Regions from separate parts of the Paenibacillus sp. CMM36 genome, predicted to be linked through region 1. Evidence: riboswitches for the same ligand, from Rfam matches in the RefSeq annotation. Region 1 holds a riboswitch; the other holds the start of a gene.
The links. A riboswitch is a leader RNA that binds a small molecule or an ion and turns the genes downstream of it on or off. The one in region 1 is predicted to bind S-adenosylmethionine.

Region 1 (7,718 bases):
TGTTGTAGGCTCTGCCCAGATAGAGGGCAAGATCAAAAGCGAATCTGAGGATAAAAAAGAACAAATGGTCATCGTTTACAGCGTTCATCTGTTGGATTTGCAGCGCTTTAAGGCAGTCATTCAAATGGCAGACCCGCAAGCTGAGATCATGTATATGAAACGATGGAAAGCATAGCAAAGTAACACATCAAAAAAACGCTTATCTGCACTAATCTATGTATAACGATTAGTACAGATAGGCGTTTTGTAATGAACACTATATTAACGGATATTAATTCTGCATGATAAAATCATGTTCAATACTGCTGGCACTGTCAAAAGTACGAATAATATCATAACGGGTATTACGCTGTGCCGGAATGTGACCCGTCTCGCGGATCAACTGTAAAATGGATTCAATGTTAACCTTATACGTTGCGCCTGCAGCGGAAACTACGTTTTCCTCAATCATGGTGCTACCAAAATCATCGCAACCGTAGTACAACGATTTTTTACCGATTTCAGGTCCCATAGTTACCCATGAGGATTGAATATGCTTGATGTTATCCAATACAAGACGACTGATCGCAACGGTCTTCAGATATTCCTCCGGCGTCTGACGTTCCTTCTTCAGGTTGGTATTGTCTGGCTGGAAGGTCCAAGGAATAAAGGCCAAAAATCCTTCAGAATTATATTTGTTTTCAATGCATTCGTCCTGAGCATCACGAACACGCAACAAATGCAGCGCACGCTCCTCCATCAACTCGCCAAAGCCAATAACCATCGTAGCAGTCGTGTTCATCCCAACCTTATGAGCCGTTTGCATGACATCCATCCAATCACGCCAAGAGCCTTTGAGACGGCTAATTTTGCGGCGTGTGCGGTCATCCAAAATTTCTCCACCTCCGCCCGGAAGCGAATCCAATCCAGCTTCATGAATGGCGCGGATTGTTTCTTCCATAGAAAGACCAGATTTCTCCTTCATTTTGTGAATTTCAGCTGGCGAGAAGGAGTGCATCGTAATATCGGGAAAACGCTCCTTGATACCTTTCAGCAAATCGGTATAATAACTGAACGGCAGATTCGGGTTCACACCGCCTTGCATTAGAATTTCGGTGCCACCTACTTCCTGCGTTTCCTTGATCTTCTGAAAGATCACCTCATCCGGCAAAACATAACCTTCATCAGAACCTGGTCTACGATAAAAAGCGCAGAAGCGACAGTATACGTCACACACGTTTGTATAGTTAATATTTCGTCCGATAACGAAGGTTTTAACGGGATCGGGATGCATGCGATTCATGACTTTATTCGCCGCATGACCGATTTTTTCTACCTCGTCTGATTCGAACAAAGCAACGGTATCCTCTAAATTCAGGCGTTCGCCGCGTAGGGCTTTATCTAAAATATGGTCGATTACACTCATGGTGTATCCTCCTTCGCTGTCACAGGGCGACGAAATGAACGACAGGACTTATGAACGAGAATGCTTTCACAAACCTGCGTTCGAACCCTGCCGTAATGTATGTTCATGACTAGCCTTGTATGTTGTCTGTGCTATTTAGCATAGTAAAACCTAATGATAATACTAACATATCTTTAGGTAAGGAACCATACTTATTCCCGCTTCTTTCTGCTTTTCACCTAGGAAAACAGGCAACTGCCAAGCTTATCTCAACATTGCATATAGCCAAAAAATAAGAAAACAGAACTGAAAAGTGTCTTTTTTCACACTGTCGTTCATGTTATTTTATAGAAAACAGCAAGCCTCCTGAAATACTGGAAACTTGCTGTTTAGTACTGTACATATTTGCTCTCAGCGTGAAAACGACAAAGATGCTGCGGATGTGCTAACGCTCTAGCGCAGCGCCTCATCCAGATCACTGATCAGGTCGTCAATATCCTCCAAACCTACGGAGAAACGGAGTAGTCCGTTCGTAATCCCGCGCTCCAATCGTACACTATGGGGCATAGCCGCATGTGACATCATCGCCGGATACGACAAGATGCTTTCCACAGCTCCCAGACTCACCGCTACAATTGGAATACGTACGCGACTGAGGACTTCTTTTGCACGCTCACCAGAACCCACATCAAAAGATATCACTGCACCATAACCGCTGGATTGGCACTCATGAACTTCACGCCCTGGATGATTCTCCAGACCCGGGTAGTATACCGCCTCAATGTCGTTGCGCTCGTTCAGCCAGTTAGCAAGCTTCGCTGCGCTCTTTTCGCTGTGAGCCATACGAGCCTCCAGTGTCTTCATACCGCGCATGAGCAACCATGACTCCTGCGGAGCCAACACGGTACCCAGTCCATTTTGGAGCTGCTTGATTTGTCTTCCCAACGATTCGGTACGTGCTACCGCAAGTCCTGCCAGCACATCGCTGTGTCCGCCCAGAAACTTGGTCGCGCTGTGCAATACAATATCAACTCCCTGCTCAATCGGACGTTGATAATAAGGTGTCATAAAAGTATTATCCAATAACGTTAAAAGCCCGTTGTCCTGTGCCCAAGAAGTTATTCCTGCCACATCGGTAATTTTGAGTGTCGGATTGGACGGAGTTTCCATATATACAGCCCTTGTATTCTCCTGCAACGCATCTTTCACAAGGTTGAGGTCCGTCATGTCGACGAAGGTCGTTTCGATATTCATCCGTTTCAAAATGGAGGTCAGCAGTCGATATGTTCCTCCATATACGTCCTCGGAAACAATGACATGATCTCCAGCAGACAAGAGCATAAATGTAGTAGAGATGGCCGCCATACCTGATGCAAAGGCAAAACCGCACGCCCCGCCTTCTAATAAAGCGATATAATCCTCCAAAGCTTGTCGTGTCGGATTACCTGAACGGCTATAGTCATGCTGTGGAGGATTAAAAATATCGTGATGGTGGAAGGTAGAAGCTTGATAGATCGGGACGCTCGATGCCCCCGTAACGCTGTCAATTTCAGAGCCAAAATGCAGCAGCTTGGTAGCGAACTTCCGCTCTTTGTTCAGATCCTGCCCGATCCTCCTCGCATCCTCTATCATTGCAGCTCTCCTCCTTCTACTTCTTGACGTGCCGCTTCCAACGCCGAACGTAAATCTTCAATTAGGTCGTCTGTATGCTCAATGCCTACGGAGAAACGCAACAGCCTGTCATCTACCCCGACTGCATCCCGAATTTCTGCTGGTATGTCCGCATGTGTCTGCACAGCGGGATAGGTCATTAACGATTCCACACCGCCGAGACTTTCCGCAAACGCAATGAGCTTAATGTGACGAAGCAAAGGTTCCACATAACGAGCATCCTTTACTTTAAAGGAAAAGATACCCGTATTTCCGCTGGATTGTTTATTTTGAATCTCACGACCTGGATGGCCTTCTAGAGCTGGATAAAATACTTCCGCCACAGCCGGATGCGTCAGTAAATAGTTAGACAGCACTGTTGCATTATGCTCGTGCCGGTCCATACGCAGCGCTAACGTCTTCATGCCCTTCATTAACTGGTAGCAATCGCTTGGGGAAAGCACTGCCCCTATGGAATTGTGCAGGAATGCAATTTCAGCTGATAGCTCTTTGCCTTTGGTTACGATCAACCCTGCCAGCACATCGTTGTGTCCGCCCAAATATTTGGTTGCGCTATGTACCACAATATCCGCGCCCAGTTCCAATGGCCGCTGGAAATATGGCGTTAGCAGCGTATTATCTACAATGGTAAGCAACTGATGTTGTGATGCCCATTTAGCCACCGCTCGAATATCAGTAATCATCATTAACGGATTTGTAGGCGTTTCTATGAATACAGCTTTGGTATTCGGTCGACATGACTGTTCGAGCGCTTCAAGATCGTTCGTATCCACATAACTGGCTGTCACACCAAATTTAGACAAAATACGCTCCAGCAAACGATACGTCCCGCCATACAGATCCAGCGATACTATGAGATGATCTCCCTGTCCAAACAATGCAAATACCGTTTGCAGCGCCGCCATACCTGAGCTGCATGCAAAGCCTGCATCACCCGATTCAAGTGCAGCAGAAGCCTCTTCCAGTACCTTTCGCGTGGGATTGATCGTCCGAATGTAATCAAATCCTGTGCTTTGACCCAGACGGGGATGGCGGAACGCCGTAGATTGGTAAATCGGGTAATTAACAGCCCCGGTTACTGGCTCTTCTACTGAACCGATTTGTGCCAATCTACTTTCGATTTTCCACTGTTTCTCACTCATATGAATCCTCCTGTTAACTTCCATAGTGGGTGCTATAACCAATCCTGCAAAAATGGATGTCAAAGACTATACTGCTGCGCTACTGCAAGGTGATACTCTACAAAGGTAAACTACATGCTCCTTTTTTAAATCTGGGGCCCGATATCATAAGGTGTTTCTTGGTATACATAATAGTTCAGCCAATTCGAGAATAATAAATTGGCGTGCGCCCGCCAAATTGAGGGGGGGGTGCGCTCAGGATCATCATTAGGAAAATAATTTTTGGGGACTTCAATATCCATTCCTTTGGCTACATCGCGGTCGTATTCCCATTTCAGTGAAAGCGGGTCATATTCAGAATGCCCAGTTACAAAAATTTGTTTACCGTCAAGCGTGGCTACGAGGTACACCCCAGCTTCCTCGGATTCGGATAAAACTTCTAATTCGGCGATATGATCAATATCTTCCCGACGAACCTCCGTATGTCTGGAGTGAGGGGCATAAAACAGTTCATCAAAGCCGCGTAACAATTTTACTTTAGGTTTTATCACGGTGTGTGGAAATACACCGAAGCATTTGTAGTCGAGCCCATATTTAGGGACATCGAAATGATGGTATAAGCCTGCCTGTGAGGCCCAACAGATATGCATGGTCGAAGTTACATTCGTTTTCGTCCATTCAAAGATTTGCCGGATTTCCTCCCAGTAGTTCACATCCTCAAACTCAAGCTGTTCAACCGGGGCTCCTGTAATGACCATGCCGTCAAAACGACTGTTCTTGATCTCGTCGAACGTTTTATAGAACATGTTCAAATATTCTTGCGATGTATTTTTGGATACATGAGACTTCATGTGCACCAGCGTGACATCCACTTGCAACGGCGTATTGCCGACCAGACGCAACAGTTGGGTTTCCGTCGTTTCCTTTGTAGGCATTAAATTCAAAATGGCGATACGCAACGGACGAATATCCTGATGATAAGCCAAGCTTTCATCCATTACGAAAATATTTTCGCCCTCCAGCACTTCCTTAGCAGGTAATGTGTCTGGGATTTTAATCGGCATGTAAACTCACTCCTTGTTCGGTAAGTTTTGCGAAAATCGTCTTGTTGAGATGCCGGGCATATAATAAAAAGACCTTTCTCTGGTTAGAGAAAGGTCATATTTGTATCCATATGCGCCTCTCTCATCTGTCAGGGCAACGCGCTTTGTACAAAGCGCGCGTCCTGCAAGAATTAGCACCGTGCGATTAAAATCGCCGGTTGCCGGGTATCATCGGGCTAGTCCCTCCACCTGCTCTTGATAAGATTTCGCTATATTCATTTTGGGTTCACAAAGTTCTTGTTGTTCACTTTAATGCATCGGCTGGGCTTCGTCAAGATGGGACTTGCAAATTTGTAACCTGCATTCACATTTTGTCTACCTTTTCCATAGGTTAAATCATATCCCTCCTATCGCTGAAGCTCTTGCCACTACTGTTGATTTTGCCCATGATTTTGCGCTTGAAAGGCCGTAGGCCGAGCGTTATACTATACAAGTGCTATTAGGCAAAAATATGGAGCAGTAGTGCAGACTTGAGTGTTTCCTGCGATACTGTGGCAATCTAAAAAAAGAACATTTGAGAGGTGAATCCGGAATGGAAGGCGACCCGAGTCCGAATAGGCGGCGATCCCTGAACAACAGCATAGGAATGACTTCAGCTTGCCGAAAGACGGGACGCCAGGCTCTGCATGCTCCAAAAGCCTCCGGCTTTTGATGAGAGTGCACGCTTACCCGCACCGGCTAACTGGCTAACTGAGTCCATTCCTTATGCTTAAGGTAAACGTATTTCCGTTACGGCGGAGCATAAGGAGTGACGTATATGAAAATCCGTTTGGTCAACAACGGGGTTTTTACCCCTGTCGAAGAAATTGAAATGGCGCTTACTGCACCGGCAGAAGGTTTTTATTGGATTGATGCCGATGTCGATGATTTGGCAGTGCTCCAGCCTTTATTTTCCATGCATGATCTTGCAGTAGAAGACTGTTTGAGTGAAGAAGAACAGCGTCCGAAGATTGAAATTTATGAAAGCCATTATTTTATCGTTGTAAATAGCATTCGTTTTGATGATGAAGAAATATTTTTGCGAGCTTTGAACATTTTTCTCGGCCGCCATTTTATCATTACGGTGACCAAGCAGAAAATCAATGAGCTTCGTACCCTCAAGCCTATGCTGTGGGAGCAAGAAGTCAGCCAGCCTGACCGTTTTATGTATCTGTTGGTCGACTTAATTGTTGACAACTATTTTCTGGTTGGTGACCGGATTGAGGTCCGCATTGAAAAGCTGGAAGAAGATATTCTAATGCATACGAAAAAGTCGCATTTGAACGAAATCATCGGCTTACGCAGTGAGATTCTGTGGCTGAAAAAAGTGTTGGGCCCGCAAAAAGAAGTCATCAATACCCTGAACAAGCGGGATTTGCGGCTCATCGACGATCAATTGCAAAAATATTTTAGCGACATTTATGAAAATGCTGTGAAAATTTCGGAGACTTTCGAAACTTACCGCGACTTGATGGGTAACCTTCGAGAAGCTTATCAATCCAGTATCGCCAACCGTGCCAATGAAATTATGCGTGTGTTTACAGCAATTACGACCGTATTTATGCCATTGACGGTCATTACCGGAATATATGGGATGAACTTCGATAATATGCCTGAGCTTCATACACGTTATGGCTATTTTGTCGTCATTGGTATTATGGTGGCATTAGGCGTCAGTATGTTCTGTATTTTCCGTAAGAAAGACTGGGTTTAAAAATAAAAGGGGAAAAAGTATCGAATTGGATACTTTTTTCTATTTTCAAGCTTGGTCATAAAAAGCAGCAGCCGTGTCCTGTGAGGAACTGGCTGCTGCTTTTTAGTATGTTGGACCCTGAATATACTTTAATACCTAGCTTTATCCAACCAGTTCTATATTATCCAACATGTCGGTCGGGTACCTGCTGATGACGAAACCGTATACGGATCAGACGCAGACGCTCATAAATCTGATCCAGTCCTGTTTCGGTTGCCTTTTCTTCCCCATACACTTTCAGCATGACGGGCTTGAGCAACGTATCCCCCAACTCTTCATAAGCAGACCAGATAGCTGCCTGCTCCGCCTCAGATACATTCACCAATTCGTTGTGGATCAGCTTCTCCATATCAATACCATCTCTATCCAAATGCTCCACAGCTTCAATCATCTCTCTACGATGCAAACCTGTCTTCATTCCGATATGCTCCAGTGAAAGACCGTCCGAAATGCCTTCAATAATCGTTCTAGTTAAGCTGAATTTGTTCAGCTCCTGCCTGTACTGGTTCTCTTTTTGCTTGTATAGCCATGACAAAAAAACTTCTTCTTCCAGCGTCTCTGTTACCCAGTTCAACGGAAATGGCGTGGTGCGGTCATTTTGTGTCGTAATAGCCAATAGCTCCGTCCCATATTGCGACACCTTACCCTGACCCATACCAGGCAGCTCCAACAGTTCTTCTTCGGTATGGGGAAGATAAACGCTAATG
Region 2 (7,718 bases), on a different contig from region 1:
ATAATACGTCCCCATTGCTGGCTACGCATGTGAGGCAATACCAAATGATCCAGCAACATGGTACCGACCAGATTCCCTTGTATCATGGTATGAATCTCAGCTACACTGTAATCCGCAAACAGGCGGCGTTCCCGGATGAACGGTCCAGCATTGTTCACCATAATATCGACTCCGCCTAGCCGATCCTGGACTTCACCAATCAGCCTCGTGATATCTTTCTGAACAGTGATATCCCCTTGTAAAGACAGGCAGCGTACTCCCTTAGACTCAATCACCCGCTTAAGCGCTTCGGCTTCTGCTTGGCTATGCACATAATTCAGCGCAATATTACAGCCTTCATTCGCCAGACGCAGAGCGGTCGTTTTACCTAAACCTTTGGCACTACCCGTTATGAATGCGACTTTATCTCTCAACAATTTTCCTCCTGTTCACAGAGAACGGTCACCCCCAAGTATAAAATATTTAAGCTTCCCCTACAACTCTATCCAAAAGAAACCCCAGTCCTCTTGTTCAAGAGAATCTGGGGTTTGCGTGCAATGTGTTCTCGTTCCCTACTTAAAATGCCGGGATAATTGCGCCTTGGTATTTATCTTCAATGAATTTTTTAGTTTCTGGGGATTGCAAAGCTTTAAGCAGCTTCTGAATCGCTTCAGAATCTTTATTATCAGGACGAGCTACCAGAACGTTAGCATATGGAGAATCTTTATCTTCCAGTGCCAGTGCATCCTTCGTCGGGTTCAGCTTAGCTTCCAGAGCGTAGTTCGTGTTGATCAACGCAATGTCCACTTCAGGCAACTGACGTGGCAGCATAGCCGCTTCCAGCTCCTTGAATTTCAGGTTTTTCTTATTTTCAGTAATATCTTTTACCGTAGCTTCAATGTTGCTTGCGTCTTTCAGCTTGATCAGACCTTGTTTTTCCAACAACAACAATGCACGGCCTCCGTTTGTTGCATCGTTCGGAATGGCTACCGTTGCGCCATCTGGGAGTTCATCAAGCTTTTTATATTTTTGGGAGTAGATGCCGAAAGGCTCCAGGTGAACCGCGCCCACAGAAACCAAATTCATTTTGCGCTCTTTGTTCATAACATTCAAGTAAGGTACATGTTGATAGAAGTTAGCATCCAACTGCTTGTCAAACAATTGAACGTTCGGCTGTACATAGTCGTTAAACTGAACGACTTGGAGACGAACCCCTTCTTTTTCCAACTGAGGTTTGATTGCTTCCAAAATTTCCGCATGCGGCACAGGAGAAGCTCCAACTTTCAGCTCCACTTCACGTGGTGATCCGCCTGTATTTTCGGCCGCATTGTTTGTATCCGATGTTGTGCTCTTTGTGCCGCAAGCAGCCAGCACCGCAATTAATGTCAAGCTTAATACAGCCAATACCCATTTCTTCATGTTATTACCCCTCCAATAATTTGTAATATTCAGGAGCAGACGTCCTGATCAATAAGGATATCTATATGTTTTCCCTATTTTCGAGTATAATGCCGCACGAGACGGTCTCCCGCCATTTGCAGCAATTGAACCAATACGACCATCAGCACGACCGCAACGATCATTACAGCCGTTTCATAACGATAATAGCCGTAGTTGATAGCCAGTGTACCCAGTCCACCGCCCCCGATCATCCCGGACATTGCCGTGTAGGATACGAGTGTAACGACGGTAATGGTTAATGCGGCTAGCAGTCCCGGAAGTGCCTCACGTAACAGCACACGCCGGATAATTTGTCCTGTCGAGGCCCCCATTGCTTGTGCGGCTTCAATGACACCCTTGTCCACTTCACGCAGAGACGTTTCGACAAGACGTGCGAAGAATGGGGCAGCCCCGATAACCAATGGTGGGATGGTTCCCAACACCCCGGTCGAGGTACCTACCAGCGATCGTGTAAAAGGAATAAGTGCAACGATCAAAATGATAAATGGCACGGAACGTAAAATGTTAACGATGAATGATAATACAATGTATATCACCTTCATCAGAGTCAACGAGGAGCGGCTCGCCAGAAACAATAATATGCCGAGCGGCAAACCAATAATGAGGGTGAACAATGCGGATGCACCGAGCATCTGAAGGGTTTCCATAGTAGAATTCCCTAGCTCTTCCCAACTCACTTGTGAAAAATCAAGTTCGCTCATTGTCCGATCACCTCCACATCAAGTCCTTGCCCAGACACTTCGCGCAGCGTATGCTCTATATCCTCATGATTTCCTTCAAAACGAACGATTAGCTGACCATAGGGTACATTTTTAATCGTAGATATGGTTCCCTGCAAGATCGCAAAATCAACCCCAGTGCTTCGAGCCGTACGCGACAGAATCGCATCATATGTTTTGCTGCCCAAGAAGGAGATACGTACCACCTGCGCCGACTCGCCCTCACCTGCTGCCGCAATCGCTGCTTGCAACTCCTCGGGATGTTCTGACTCCCGCTGGATAAAGTCCTTGGTTACCTGGTGCTGCGGCTTCAAAAATACTTCCGCCACCGGACCTTGCTCCACGATGTCGCCCTGATGAATGACGCCAACTTTATCACAAATGCTTTGAATGACATGCATTTCATGTGTAATCAACACGATGGTTAAATTAAAACGCTGATTAATATCCAGCAGCAATTTCAGGATAGACCCCGTCGTCTGCGGATCAAGCGCCGAAGTCGCTTCGTCACACAGCAATACATGAGGATCACTAGCCAGCGCCCGTGCAATTCCTACCCGTTGCTTCTGTCCACCTGAGAGCTGTGACGGATATTTTCCACTGTGTTCTTCGAGACCCACCAATTCCAGCAGTTCACGAACCTTCTGGTCCAACTTCTGCTTGGGCGTGTTTACCAGCCGCAACGGAAATGCAATATTGTCATATACCGTCGCCGAAGACAACAAATTAAAATGCTGAAAAATCATTCCGATTTTTCGGCGCTGCATTTGTAACTGGGATTGACTCACAGTAGTGAGGTTTACCCCGTCTACCCATACTTCACCTGAAGTAGGGCGTTCCAATAAATTAATACAGCGGATCAATGTACTTTTCCCTGCCCCGGAGTGACCAATCACTCCGAATATTTCTCCACGCTTTATAGAAAGATTCAACCCAGACAGCGCATTTACGCGTCGGTTGCCTTTGCCATAATGCTTGGTTAACTGCTTAAGCTCTATCAACGTGCTGCGACCCCCTTCACTTCTTCCTTACCCTTTTTACCAGTTGTCATCTCTCAGGATTGTATAAAATCGCTATTTATTTATACAAAAAAGAGCCCCTTTCACAGAATGAAAAGGGCCCCACCTTGCGATCCTTTTCTCATCTGCCAAAATCGCTATAACTCTAGCGGTTTTGTAGGAATTAGCACCATCATGTTCCCTCCCAGTGTATTACACCGGGAAAAAACGGGTTGCCGGGCTTCATCGGGCCAGTCCCTCCACCTCTCTGGATAAGAAAAATATGTTAAACTCCAGCTTTAGCTGTCCGTTAAGTTTATATAAAAAAACATAATTCAAGCATTTTTCTGAAACTAGGTTTCAGTATAGATAGTTTACATTGCTTTGTCAAAGGATATTTTCTATCATATTTTTGGGCGTACTGCCCGGTTCTTCCATTGTTTCGCAGTATAAGTAAAGGCGATTGACAACGACCGACACACCATTTCCAAGCCCTGCTGCAAATCTTCCAAATGGTGATCAAGGTCCTCCAGTTGGATTTTTCCATACAAAGCTCGGTGTCGTTGCCAGAGATCATCCTGCATTTCTGTATTCATATAGTGTATCTCCGTATTTCGCCGCTTACGCAGCCGATTGATCGCATCGTTGTATGTATCCTTGATATCATATAAATTATCGGTCAATACAGGATGCATTTTGAGATACTTGAGCTGCCGCAACACGGTAAAATACGAATAATGCGCCTTATACTGTCCTGTTTTTAAATCATACAGATCATTCAGCCAGTTGCCCAGCTTATCCAGAATGGAAAATACCCTCACAAACCCATCTTTATAAAAGAAAACATACAATGCATAGTCGGATTTTTCATCCTCACTCATATCTTCAGCATATCCGGCTTTCACTTTCATACGGAAAAAGGCGGCAGCATGATGGCTCTGCTCCAGTTCATCCAGAGATGACATTAGACCGCGTGTCAAAATATCCGCCTTCCGAAAATCGTGGGTCGGATCTCCACCAGCCTGAATTTGCCGTTCCAGCAGGTTCAACATATCTGACATGCTATTCATGGCATCTAGCAGGATGCCCTTGTTCACACGCGGCGGCTCACCCAGTAGCTTGCGTATCATGCTTACGCCTCCTTATAAATATAAAATCCGGCTGTAGGTTTAATTAGGGCGTCAAGCGAAATAACTTGTCCATCGTTGATCTACAAGCTTAACAATATCCTCACGCGGTAACACCTCATCCGGATACCCCGGCTTCATACGCGCATCCACTACAATCGGCAGCTTATAGTTCAGATGATGCAAACGCACTTCGCTGTCCGCGTACATATCCGTAGCCGGGTTAAAGCGAGTGAATACCGTCCACAGGAACGAGGCTTGAGAGCGAACGACTTCCTTGGCATCGTCCACAATGAAAACGAGCGGCCACTCTTGCTCACCCGCAGCTAATCGCTCCAATACACGCGCAGCGAGTTCAGGCTCCTGCTCAAAGGAAGAGCCGGACACAACGAGGCACCCTCCGCAATAGGGCTCAATTTCACGAATTCCCGGCAGATCGCCTCCCTCATAAGCACGAGGCAATTCACGTACAGGCTCACCTATTCCCATCAGGATCGCCTTACTGCCATGATTCAGCTTGCGGCCTGTGTAATCGAGTGTATCGTGTGACGTGTGATTGAAAATAAATAAATCCCTTGCTGGATTAAATCGCTCCAGAATGGTTTCTAACAGCAGGTTAAAGTCAGATAAATCAATGACTCGATCTGTCAGCATCAGGAACTTGGTCAATGACAATTGACCTTGACCCAAAATGGTAAAACCGGATACAAGCGCTTCACGGGAGTAGCTTTCACGTACGACTGCCGCTGCCAGCGCATGTACGCCCGTTTCCGCATACGCCCACAGGGACTTGACGGAAGGCATCACAAGCGGATAGGCAGGCGACAGCAGACGTTGCAAAAACTCACCGAGGTAGTAGTCTTCTTGCCGAGGCTTACCTACAATGGTTGCCGGATAAATGGCATCCTTGCGGTGATGCATATGTTTGACATGAAATACAGGGAAATCATGCTGTAATGAATAATATCCAAAATGATCGCCAAACGGGCCTTCCGGACGGCGTTCATGAGGTGGCACATAACCGCTGATTGCAAATTCTGCTTCTGCTGGAATCCGATGACCCCCAAGCGGGTCCTCTGTCATGGGCAGCTTGCCTCCCATAATAAGCGAAGCCAGCAACAGCTCAGGCAAGTTTTCCGGTGCTGGAGCAATGGCAGACGCAATCAGAGCAGGCGGGCCACCGATGATAATCGTCGTAGGCAACGGCTCATTACGCAGCTCCGCTTCATGATAATGGAAACCGCCGCCTTTATGAATTTGCCAGTGAATGCCCGTCGTCTGATCATCATAAATCTGAATGCGGTACATCCCCAGATTATGATCCTTGGGCTGACCTGGCTTCTCGGTATACACGAGTGGAAGGGTAATAAACGGTCCTCCATCCTCATGCCAACTGGTCACTTTAGGCAGTGGTGCCAGCGGAGCCTCTGTACGGCGAACTCCCAATACAGGAGCCTCGCTATGAGATACTGTTTTTAGGCCTACTTTTAGCATGTCCTTAATCAGGCCACGTTCATTCCACAATGCTTTGGGTGTAGGTGGAAACAATGTTTTGGTTGCTCCTACAATCGCATCCATCAGTTGCTCTGGGCGCGGGCCAAAAGCCATGTCCACACGGCGATTCGTGCCAAACAGATTACTGGCTACAGGAAACGGAGTTCCTTTTACATTCGTGAACAGCAGTGCCGGCCCTTCTTCCTCAATGACTCTTCGATGAATCTCAGCCAGCTCCAAGTAAGGATCGACAGGTGCCTCTATAATTTTAAGATGATTTTCTTTACGCAGTGCTTCAATAAATTGGCGCAAATTCTGGTAGATCAACTGGACGATTCCTCCTAAGCAAATCAAGCCCTCGAGAAACTCGTGGGCCTGGTTTGTTTCTTATATGCTATTATACGTGTTTAAACGCCACTTGGGCAAAAATCCGCTTCACTATGATCTATGAAATGCTTAGGTACGTTGTGCTTGGGTCGGAACAAGCTTGCGATCCGGTGACAATTGCCATACACGATAGCTCAGATAAGCCAAGATGGAGAACAACGATGCAATCACCAGCATATGCCCCAGCACGATAAACATGTAGATTTCAGGTCTGTTGACGTACAGCAAGATAATTCCAATCACCACTTGAAGCAGGATTAACAAGACCGATACAACACCCAATATACGGATGTCCCGGTGATTCGGGTGATAACGGTATGCGTAGTGACCCACAGCCAAGATAATGACGAACAGCAGACCGGCTGAAATCTGATGAAGCAACAGTGGAGATATGAAGCCTCCAATATTTACAACCTTCTGGATGACCGAGTGACTAAGCAACGCCCCTGAATAGACAGCAATATAGGTATAGATCGTCGATAGCCATATAAAATTACGAAAGCCCCGACTGACAGGCCCAGGAATCAGACGCGGAGTGTGGCGTGAGTCCGCATGCTCCTGCCAGGCCCCCAGCGTCATCATAGTCGCACTGGCAAAAGCGATAAGCGCAAAGCCAAAATGCAGTCCCATGACCGCAGCTGATTGGGAGAATATGACAGCCAACGCCCCCATTGCACCTTGTATGATCACAAACAAGAGCGTGAGCAGCGAGAATAGCTGTAAATCCTTTCGATGCTTCATAAACAGCAAAAAGCCAACAAATGAGGCGATAGAAAGAATCCCGGCCATGGCACTGACGGAGCGGTGAGAGAACTCAATAAGGGATGCGATCGTATGTGCCGGAACCAGCTTACCATTGCATAGCGGGAATTCCCGGCCACAGCCCAGACCCGAATCCGTCCGCGTCACAACACCTCCACCGAAGGTAGCCAAAAACATGACAATACATGTTACGAGTGCCAGCCATTTTAATATTCTAATTTTGTTATTCAAATTCACCCGTATCCTTCCAAATATAATATTTATTCACTTTATATGTTGTGAAATGATCACTTATAGTAATTATAACTGATATATCGTTCCTTGACATACGAGCTTTGTTGACAAAATGTGAACGTGTTCGTGAGAAAGCCGCCCCCTTGAAAGGAAGCGGCTTTCTGAATGTCTTGATGTTTAAAATTCAATTTGGAACCTTCATGTATGCATGTACAGCATTCATTATTTTGCCAAGCTCGTATGGACTTCAACAGCCCGATCCAAAAATTGCTCAATCTCCTCGCGGGATTTGCGCAGTCTGTTCACCAGACGTACCAGTTCTCGCCCTTCACTGTAAGCGATAAAGCTAGGAATCCCCAATACATTCTGCTCTTGACTGACGCTTTCGGCCTGTTCTACATCAATCTCAATTAATGTAAGCTTATCTGCATATTGTTGTTCCACATCAGGCATGAACGGATCAATGAAATGACAATCCCCACACCAGTCCGCCTTAAATACAGCCACCGTTACGCCCGGAGTGGATATTGCCTTATTAAAGTCTTCATGAGAGACGA

Region 2: linked by a shared signal. The riboswitch ahead of ACWA2B_RS13325 (methionine ABC transporter ATP-binding protein) and the one ahead of metA (homoserine O-acetyltransferase MetA) in region 1 are both predicted to bind S-adenosylmethionine.

Annotation. Positions count from the first base shown of each region.
Region 1 is NZ_JBSEDY010000001.1:459,837-467,554, reverse strand. Features, by position in the region: gene ACWA2B_RS02350 (YitT family protein) at 1-175, shown strand, start outside; gene mqnC (cyclic dehypoxanthinyl futalosine synthase) at 272-1,405, opposite strand; gene ACWA2B_RS02340 (aminotransferase class I/II-fold pyridoxal phosphate-dependent enzyme) at 1,838-3,016, opposite strand; gene ACWA2B_RS02335 (PLP-dependent transferase) at 3,013-4,197, opposite strand; gene metA (homoserine O-acetyltransferase MetA) at 4,323-5,240, opposite strand; SAM riboswitch class I at 5,359-5,484, opposite strand; gene corA (magnesium/cobalt transporter CorA) at 6,037-6,972, shown strand; gene ACWA2B_RS02320 (HRDC domain-containing protein) at 7,133-7,718, opposite strand, start outside.
Region 2 is NZ_JBSEDY010000005.1:272,014-279,731, forward strand. Features, by position in the region: gene ACWA2B_RS13310 (SDR family oxidoreductase) at 1-413, opposite strand, end outside; gene ACWA2B_RS13315 (MetQ/NlpA family ABC transporter substrate-binding protein) at 556-1,398, opposite strand; gene ACWA2B_RS13320 (methionine ABC transporter permease) at 1,473-2,141, opposite strand; gene ACWA2B_RS13325 (methionine ABC transporter ATP-binding protein) at 2,138-3,160, opposite strand; SAM riboswitch class I at 3,297-3,436, opposite strand; gene ACWA2B_RS13330 (Cthe_2314 family HEPN domain-containing protein) at 3,562-4,287, opposite strand; gene ACWA2B_RS13335 (UbiD family decarboxylase) at 4,339-6,105, opposite strand; gene ACWA2B_RS13340 (COX15/CtaA family protein) at 6,235-7,164, opposite strand; gene ACWA2B_RS13345 (thioredoxin family protein) at 7,384-7,718, opposite strand, start outside.